DNA from 3 places in the Blautia sp. MCC283 genome. Region 3 is predicted to be linked to each of the others. Evidence: riboswitches for the same ligand, from Rfam matches in the RefSeq annotation. Region 3 holds a riboswitch; each other region holds the start of a gene.
What was found. Region 3 has a riboswitch for cobalamin ahead of GPK81_RS01415 (leucine-rich repeat domain-containing protein). Riboswitches for the same ligand answer to the same signal wherever they lie in the genome.
Positions count from the first base shown of each region.

Region 1: linked by a shared signal. The riboswitch ahead of GPK81_RS01105 (sirohydrochlorin cobaltochelatase) and the one ahead of GPK81_RS01415 (leucine-rich repeat domain-containing protein) in region 3 are both predicted to bind cobalamin.
Region 2: linked by a shared signal. The riboswitch ahead of GPK81_RS01170 (cysteine-rich small domain-containing protein) and the one ahead of GPK81_RS01415 (leucine-rich repeat domain-containing protein) in region 3 are both predicted to bind cobalamin.

Region 1 is NZ_WQQB01000004.1:44,404-47,689, forward strand. It holds gene GPK81_RS01100 (NAD(P)/FAD-dependent oxidoreductase) at 1-1,348, shown strand, start outside; cobalamin riboswitch at 1,601-1,776, shown strand; gene GPK81_RS01105 (sirohydrochlorin cobaltochelatase) at 1,933-3,237, shown strand.
Region 2 is NZ_WQQB01000004.1:60,696-63,981, forward strand. It holds gene GPK81_RS01165 (C40 family peptidase) at 1-1,477, shown strand, start outside; cobalamin riboswitch at 1,641-1,843, shown strand; gene GPK81_RS01170 (cysteine-rich small domain-containing protein) at 2,110-2,415, shown strand; gene GPK81_RS01175 (phosphatase) at 2,565-3,278, opposite strand.
Region 3 is NZ_WQQB01000005.1:8,703-11,988, reverse strand. It holds gene GPK81_RS01420 (DUF4430 domain-containing protein) at 1-1,144, shown strand, start outside; gene GPK81_RS01415 (leucine-rich repeat domain-containing protein) at 1,224-2,051, opposite strand; cobalamin riboswitch at 2,145-2,336, opposite strand; gene GPK81_RS17815 (DUF4430 domain-containing protein) at 2,659-3,286, shown strand, end outside.

The DNA of each region.
Region 1 (3,286 bases), on a different contig from region 3:
TCCTGGAGGAATCTTTGCAGCCTATGAGCTGATGAATAATGATCCGGAGAAAAAGATCGCGGTTTTTGAAGCCGGCCATCCTCTGGAAAAAAGAAAATGTCCTATTGACGGAAAGAAAGTAAAATCTTGTATCCACTGTAAAACATGTGCGATCATGAAAGGATTTGGCGGTGCAGGCGCTTTCTCCGATGGAAAATATAATATCACCAATCAGTTTGGCGGAACGCTGTATCAGCATATTGGCAAGGATACAGCCACAGAACTGATGGAATATGTAGATAAACTGAATCTGATGCATGGTGGAGAGGGAACCAAGCTTTATTCCACCACAAACAGTGAGATCCGTAAGCTTTGTCTTCAGAACGGCCTGCATCTTCTGGATGCATCTGTCCGCCACCTGGGAACGGATATCAACTATGTAGTACTTCAGAATCTCTATGACAAGATGAAAGCCCATGTAGATTTCTATTTTGACGCGTCCGTTGACAAAGTGGAGAAAACAGAAGACGGCTATGCAGTTGTTGTAGGTGATGAGCGTTACGAGGGAACTTACTGCATCATCTCCGCGGGACGAAGCGGAAGTAAATGGATGGAGACTGTATGTACAGATCTTAAGATCCCCACACTTTCCAACCGTGTGGATATCGGTGTCCGTGTGGAGCTTCCGGCAGAGGTGTTCAGCCGTCTGACCGATGAGCTTTACGAGAGCAAGATCGTTTACAGAACCGAGAAGTTTGAGGATATGGTCCGTACTTTCTGTATGAACCCGAGAGGTGTTGTGGTTAATGAGAACACCAATGGAATCATCACAGTAAACGGCCACAGCTATGAAGATCCTGCAAAACACACCAACAATACAAATTTTGCGCTTCTGGTATCCAAACATTTCTCAGAGCCGTTCCATGACAGCAACGGATATGGTGAGAGCATCGCAAGACTTTCCAACATGCTTGGCGGTGGTGTTATGGTACAGCGTTTCGGAGATCTGATCCGTGGAAGACGAAGCACAAAAGCACGTATTGAGGAGAGCTTCGTAACACCGACTCTTTCCGCAACACCGGGAGACTTAAGCCTTGTTATGCCGAAGCGTATCCTGGATGGAATCATCGAGATGATCTATGCTCTGGATAAGATCGCACCTGGAACAGCAGATGACGATACTCTGCTTTATGGTGTTGAGGTTAAATTCTACAACATGGAAGTTGAGATCGATGAGAATCTGGAAACCTGCCACAAAGGTCTCTTTGTTATCGGAGACTGCAGCGGTGTGACACATTCTCTTTCCCATGCATCCGCCAGCGGTATCTATGTAGCCAGATACCTTGAGCAGGAGTACTTCAGTAAATAATATGAGCGGCCCTTTTCTGCTGTCACAGTGATGGCGGAAAGGGGCTGCTTTTATGTTGTAGGAAATCACTGTACCATAAATAAAAAACATAAATCATATAAAACCATGCATAATGTGCATGAATATTGAAAGGAGTATGTTGAAAATAACTGACAGATGCAGGGGAAGCACCATGATTCGTCCGACAGCAATCTTGACAATTTTGTGATTTTGTGGTAAAAGAATAAGTAACCAGGTAAAATCGAATATGTACAAATGTTATGGCAATAAGGTTGCGTCCAGTCGGATGTGCAAAAGAGAATCCGGTGAGAATCCGGAACGATACCGTCACTGTGAACGGGGAGCTGTTTTTAAATACCACTGGGAAACCGGGAAGGGAAAGCAGTGTGGAACCAAGTCAGGAGAACTGCCTTATTGTGAGATCCAGGATTCGCGGTCTACGAATCTGTATTCTCAATAACAATACAGAACTTCTTTTTATGTGTATTGCGAGAGAATCGTGTGTGAGCAGGCGGCCGCAGAAAGCAGCCGTTTTTTTGTACATATCAGTATTCTGGAAATACATGAAAAGAGGACGATAAGAAATGAAAAGAAAAACAATGTTAGCTCTGATGCTCGCAGTTTCCATGACATGCTCTATGGGTGCAGCTACAACAGCAATGGCAGCAGATGATTCCGCTACAGAAGAGAGCGCAGATGAGAGTACTGAGGCAGCTGATACCACAGAGGCTTCTGATGAAGACCAGAAAGCAGCTGACAATGTAGCAGCTCTGATCGACAAGATCTATGTTCAGGAGAGAACTGACACAACAGATGAGGACTGCAAGGCAGCTAAAGAAGCATGGGATGCTCTGACAGACGCTCAGAAAGAACTGGTAGAGGGCGAGAACGCTGATCCGGATTACTTCGGACGTGACACAGGAGACGCTTCCAAAGACGATCCACGTAACCAGGATGAGATCGGTGAGAACGAGCTTCTGGTAGTAAGCTTTGGTACTTCCTTCAATGACAGCCGTGCAGAGGATGTCAAAGGAATCGAGGATGCTCTTGCAGAAGCTTATCCGGACTGGTCTGTAAGAAGAGCATTTACAGCACAGATCATCATCAACCATGTAGAGGCAAGAGATGATGAAGTGATCGATAACATGCAGCAGGCTCTTGACCGTGCAGTAGAGAATGGTGTTAAGAATCTGGTTGTACAGCCTACTCATCTGATGCATGGTGCTGAGTACGATGAGATGACAGAAGCGATCAATGGCTATAAAGATAAATTCGAGTCTGTAGCTATCGCAGAGCCAATGCTCGGTGAGGTTGGAGACGATGCAACCGTGATCAACGATGACAAGAAAGCCGTTGCTCAGGCAATCACAGATGAGGCTTGCAAAGAAGCCGGATTTGACAGCATGGATGCAGCAGCTGAGGCTGGCACAGCATTCGTATTCATGGGACATGGAACATCTCATACAGCTAACATTACATACGATCAGATGCAGACACAGATGGAAAACCTTGGATTCAAGAACGCATTCATCGGTACTGTAGAGGGTAAACCGGAAGATACAGCCTGCGACAAGGTTATCGAGAAGGTAAAAGAGGCAGGATACAAGAACGTTGTTCTTCGTCCGCTGATGGTTGTTGCCGGAGACCATGCAAACAACGATATGGCCGGTGATGATGAGGATTCCTGGAAGAGCCAGTTTGTAGCATCCGGAAACTTCGAGAATGTTGATACACAGATCGCAGGTCTTGGACGTATCGAGGCTGTTGAGCAGCTTTATGTAGATCATACAAAAGCAGCTATCGACTCCATCGGAAGCACAGATGAGTCCGCAGATTCTGACGCAGCAGCAGATACAGAGGCTGATTCCGCTGAGGATTCCGCAGAATAATAAATATGAAACGATCTGAGTGAGCTCAGATACCTATAAGAAATCCATG
Region 2 (3,286 bases), on a different contig from region 3:
AAGAATATTATGTCTGACACTGGCGCTCATCATCAGCGGAGCACAGGTAGTCAGCGTAAGCGCAACAAGAGAAGATGAGGCAGCACTTCAGCAGGAAATGGATGCAACCAATGAACAGCTGAATGCGACTTATTCCAGATTGGATGATCTTTCCGCACAGAAATCACAGATTGAAGGCGAAATTTCCACTCTTGATGCCAATCTTGTAAACGTGATGGTTTCAATCCAGACACTGGAGGGAGACATCTCTAATAAAGAAGCTGATATTGCTTCTACCCAGACGAACCTTGAGAAGGCTAAGAATGCCAAGACCAAGCAGTATGAGGCAATGAAGAAGCGTATTCAGTATCTCTATGAGAAAGGTGGAGATGATGCATGGTTCCAGATGATGCTTAATGCAGAGAACCTGTCAGATCTTCTCACGAAAGCTGAGTACACACAGAAGACATATGAACAGGACAGAAAGAGCCTTGAGAAGTATTCCAATACCATTCAGCAGGTTGCCAACCTGGAAGCTCAGTATACACAGGAGAAGGCAGAACTTGAGGGAATGAAGCAGGAGTACGAGGCTGAGTCACAGAATCTGCAGGTACAGCTGGATGAGAAGCGTGCCACATCTGCGGATTATGATAATGAGATCGCTTATGCACAGCAGCAGGCTACAGACTATGCGAACCTTCTTGCAGAGCAGACAGCAGAGCTTCAGCGTCTGGAGGCAGAGCGTATCGCGGCAGAAGAGGAAGCGAGACGTCAGGCAGAAGCAGAAGCAGCTGCAAGAGCACAGGCAGAGGCAGAAGCACAGGCCCGTGCAGAAGCAGAAGCACAGGCGCAGCAGGATGAAGAAGCTGACAGCGAAGAAGATGTGCAGTATGATGAGAACGGTGATGAGATCGTAAATACAGACGAGGACGCTGCTGAAGATGATACTGAGTATGTGGATGAAGATACAGACACAGCAGATGGAGAGAACGATGATACTCAGTATGATGAAGACGGTAATGCCATAACAGGCGATGAAACAGAAGATACCAACACAGACGATGCAGAAGCCAATACAGACGAGGATTATGATAACAGCGGAGATACTTCCGAAGATACTTCTTCTGACAGTGGAAGCTCTTCTTCCTACAGTGGCTCAGGTTCTTCTGTTGTAGATTATGCGACACAGTTTGTTGGAAATCCATACGTATGGGGCGGAACAAGCCTTACCAATGGTGCAGACTGCTCCGGTTTTGTACAGAGTGTATATGCCAACTTTGGCGTAAGCCTTCCGAGAACTTCCTATGAGCAGCAGAATGCAGGTACTGAGGTATCTTATGCAGATGCCCAGCCAGGAGATCTGATCTGCTATGGTGGACATGTGGCTATTTACATGGGCAATGGACAGATCGTACATGCATCCAATTCTCAGGATGGTATTAAGATCAGTAACGATGCGACATACAGAACGATTGTTTCTGTAAGACGTCTTGTATAATCACGAACCATATAAAATTTATTAAGATGAAGATATTGAACAGCCTGGCGGCATATTCCGCCAGGCTGTTTCTTATAAGGAAACAGTGAATTTATATCAAAAAAATCTGAAACAGTATTGACATATAATTAACAGGGTGTTATTATAATGTCAGTATAATTCCATATTGAACATAGCAAGTGCTGAGGGCATCTGACAGTCATGGATTATCAGAAGCCAGCAGAAAAGGGAATCAGGTGAGAAACCTGAGCGATCCGGTCACTGTAACGGAGGAGCGAATCTCAGAATCCATTGTACCTATGTATGAGAAGGAGAGACGAGCCATGATCCCGGAGCCAGGAAACCTGCTTGTTATGGCGAGGTTAAACTTCCGTGTAAAGTGTAACAACCATTTCAGGGACTCCGCACCCCTGGGACGTTGTCTACTTTTTTACGAGAGTAGGCATTTTTTTATGGAATGCGCCTGTTCATATGAATTATACATGATTAAATGGCAGGCGATACTACTCCGGATACATTCGTTCCCTCCGCGCACTCATGAACGGATTATATTTCTACCCCGGGGTGGGATCGCTACCTCTTTTTTTACGGAAAAATTAAGAGAGTGCATGATCCGGGAGGAGATAAGAACCATGGAGAAACCATATTGGGAGGGAAAAGAATATTCCTATTTCAGCCACAAAAAATGCGAGTATTTTCCATGCCATAAAGGAGCAGATCCGGAAAATTTTAACTGCCTGTTCTGTTATTGTCCGCTGTATGCACTGGGAGATAAATGCGGTGGTAATTTCCATTTTACGGAAAGCGGAATCAAGGACTGCACTGCGTGTAAACTTCCTCACAGAAGAGAGAATTATGGATATATCACAGGAAAATATCAGGAACTTGCGGATATGATAAGAAAGCAGAGAGAGAATTCTCAGGCAGATGAGAAATGATAATAAAGAAAATATAATATAACCCGAAATAATAAGCTAGCTCGGACACATGGTAAAATGTGTCCGAGCTGGCTTTTTTGGTTGTGAGTCAAACATGAATGTGTATTCGGATACATTTTATGTATATTCGATCTTACTGTTTTACCAGATCATCTGGTCTGCAGAAATACCTTCAATCTTGGAAGCTGATTGTTCAGAATCAGCTGTTCCGGGAACATGGCCTGATGAACAAATTCAGCAGCACAGGTAAAATCACCGATGTGTTCCGGACCGTGACTGTCACTGGAGAGCAGCAGCGGCAGATGATATTTGCGGCAGCAGCGGAGAATCTCATAACAGTTTTCTCTGGTATCACCACGGTAGCCATATGGAGCCAGGGAAGCTTCGTTAATTTCAAAGATTGTTCCGGTTTCTCTGGCAGTTCGGGCAAGAACATCATAATTTACCGGATAATGGGTGTTGTCGCTGTGACCGAGGATTTTGACACAGGGATTCTTCATGACATTGACAAAAGCTTCTGTGTTCTCGTCTCTGGTACCGGGACGGTAGTTCCAGGTATGCATGCTTGCAATGGCATAATCAAGTTTGCATAATAATTCCTGATCCAGATCTACAGTTCCCTTCCGGTCCAGAATATTCAGTTCGATTCCGTAGAGCAGATCTACTCCGAAATGTTTTTTCGGAGAATAGGTAAGGCTGCGGAAATAGGAGGAAGTTCCGGCTGCCAGAGTGCCGGGACCGTGATCAGTGATCCCGAGAAGCCGGAGACCTTTCTCGGCAGCTGCGCGTGCCATGTTTGTGATGGTACATTCCGTGCCGTGACCACTGGCGATGGAGTGGGTATGCATATCAGAAAGATACATAAAAATAC
Region 3 (3,286 bases):
GACCTGGCTGGAGCAGAGTGAGTATACCGTTGTAGAAGGCTCTACGGCAAAAGATGTCATTGACGCAGCATTACTTGCCAACAACATGACATGCGAGAATCCATCCGGAAACTACATTGCGTCCATCACAAAAGGTGATGTTACACTTGGCGAGTTTACAAACGGAAAATACAGCGGATGGATGTATACATTAAACGGCTCTTATCCGGATCTTGGAGTTTCCGAGCAGGAAGTAAAGAACAATGACCAGATCGTTCTTCATTACACAGACTACTATCCGGAAGAAGAGAATCATGTCTGGGAGACAGCATGGACATTTGACAAAAACGCCCACTGGCATGAATGTGCAAATTCCAAAAACGAAAATTCCTGGTGCAACATCTCCAGCAATGAGAGAAAGAACGGATATGCAGCACATACCTATGACAAAGGTAAAGTAACAAAAGCAGCTACCTGTACAACAGCAGGTGTGAAAACATATACCTGTACAGTCTGCGGCGCAACAAAGACAGTAAGTATCCCGAAGACAAGACATACTTACACCTGGAAAACAACAACAAAAGCAACCGTATTCAAACCGGCAGTACAGACAAAAGTCTGCTCCAAATGCGGTTATAAAACAAAGACAACCAGACCTTACGGCAAAAAACTGACTCCAACCCTGAAACTGAACGCAACAAAGATCACTCTGAAAGTAAATCAGTCCACATCCAGAGTGAAAGTAACAGGACTTGCCAACGGTGATGCTGTAAAGGCATGGGGAACTACCAACAAAAAAATCGTAACTGTAAGCAGCAAAGGTGTGATCAAAGCCGGAAAAACAGCTGGTACAGCAAAAGTTTCCGTAACCTTAAAGAGCGGAAAGAAAGCTTATATCACAGTAACTGTTCAGAAATCTACAGTAAAAACAACAAAGATCACAGGTGTAAAATCTGCCCTTACTCTGAAAAAAGGAGCAAAGACAACCCTGAAACCGGTACGTACACCGTTCACATCCGGTGAGAAGATTACTTACACTTCTTCCAATAAGAACGTGGCAACCGTAAGCAGCACAGGTGTGATCACAGCAAAAAAAGCAGGAACAGCAGTGATCACCGTAAAGAGCGGAAGCAAAAAAGTAACATGCAAGGTAACAGTTAAATAAAGCTGTTATCCCCTGAAAAATAAAAGCGGCATTTTTTCACAGAATGAAATGTGAAAAAATGCCGCTTTTGATCATTTGATCATAAATATTCAACTTTAAAATCAAATTCCTTACAATACTCATCTACTTTGGAACCTTTATAACACCGGATGGTACAGGCACGGTTGATGATCCATGGCCCGATAAAATCGGGATCGTGTCGGATCTCCAGATATTTCATACGGTTACATCCGTGGAATACCCATTTGCCGATATAATGGATATTTGTGGGAAGACAGACATAAGTAAGATTCATACACTTAAAAAATGCGCTTTCGTCCAAAAATTCCAGGGACTGGGGAAGATGAAGTTCTTCTATGGCACAAAAATAAAAAGCCTCTTTTCCGATACGTTTCAGACCTTCCGGGAAATCCACGGAACGGAGATTTTTACAGCGGTAAAAAGCACGGTCCTCGATGAGGGTAAGTGCGGAAGACAGCTGAAGGGATTCCAGGGAGGTACACTGTGAAAAAGCTTCGGAGCGGATCCGGGAAATCTGTGAATCATGGGGAAAGATCACACATCCAAGCTTTCGGTTCTCCTGAAAGGCGGCTCTCGGGATAGAAGAAAGTGCCTGAGGAAGAATGACTTTTTTCAGGGAATTACATTGAGAAAATACGTTGGATCCCATATTTTCCACCTGGGTGGGAAGCAATACTTCTTTCAGAAGAGTGCAGCCCTGAAAGGTTCTGGCGCCGATATTTTTAAGCGTGTCCGGAAAACAGACAGAGGAGATCTTGGTCTTTTTCTGAAAAGCTTCCGACGCGATATATTCAATTGGCGCAGGGATCTTTACATTTGAGGAAAGATAGTTTCTTGCGTTGTTTTTGGAAATGACACGACTGGATCTGTAATAAGTACCTGACATAAAAAAGTCTCCTTTAACATAAAAAAAGACACCGCATCACAGGCAGATACGATGTCAAAAAAGAATTCTCCATTTATTTATCATACGTGTAATAGCCGGCAGTATTTCCAAGCAGATCTCCTGACTTATGCAGTCACGTTTATCCCCTTCTCATACGATAAAGTACAATGGTTCACGGATAAACTAAGCAAATACAGTAGCACGTCTGTTGAGGATTCTCACCTTATTCCCTTTTAATCCGGTTTTCTGCAGGAAAAAACCGGAACTTGAAAACGTCTATATTTAATATTTTTGGGTGTCTGATTATTATATCACAGAAAAAGGACAGATACAATTGTTTTCCGGGTTTTCGTTTGACAGACAAGAGGAAATAAACTATAATTTCAGTATAAAATTTCATAGAAAAGAAAGACGTGCAAACAGGTGTGATTCCTGTACATGTAAGTGCGATGCCGTACAGTCGGCGGGCGGTTTTTCTTTCATGTAAGGTAGAAGCATTGGTTTGCGCATAGGAACATCTATCAGGTAATGGAATCCCCTTGGAAAAGAGGGATTATTTTCCGTTACCTTTTTTGTTGCTTTTTTTGTGCAGAGAAAAGGAGGAAGAATGGAAAGTAAGAGGAAAAAGACGCTGTTTAATGTGATCATGGTAGTACTGATCCTGGTCATTGCCGGATGCGGAGTGATGGCAGTGGGAAATCTGAAAGGATGGTTTGATAAAGGATCGGACAGCGTTCTTATGACAAAGAACGTAAAAGGTGTGGCCAATATTCAGAGAAACGGTGTGGGCTACGGCCTGGAAAAAAATGTGGCATTGAGAGCCGGAGATATTCTTGAGACGAAGAACGGAACCACAGCGGAGCTTTCAGCCGGAGAAAACAATACACTTTCACTTAACGCAAATACGAAACTTACTGCGGAATCCGTAGAAAAAAACAATTTGAAACTTACTGCGGATCAGGGAGAGGTTTTTGCGGATCTTACGGATTCTGTGGGAAAAGCAGAGATCGCTCTTGATGAAAATACGCTTACCTTTGAGACAGGAGTCTTTTCCGTAAGCGCACAGTCCGGAAGCGGCGCTGTGTATGTATTTAAGGATGAAGTGGAACTGGCCGGAGCGGACGGAAAAACCACAACCGTAACAGCCGGCGAAAGTGCTCAGATGACAAAAAGTGAGGACGGAAGCTGGAAAGTAGAAACAAGTAAGATCTCAGCAGGAGCATTAAATGAATATA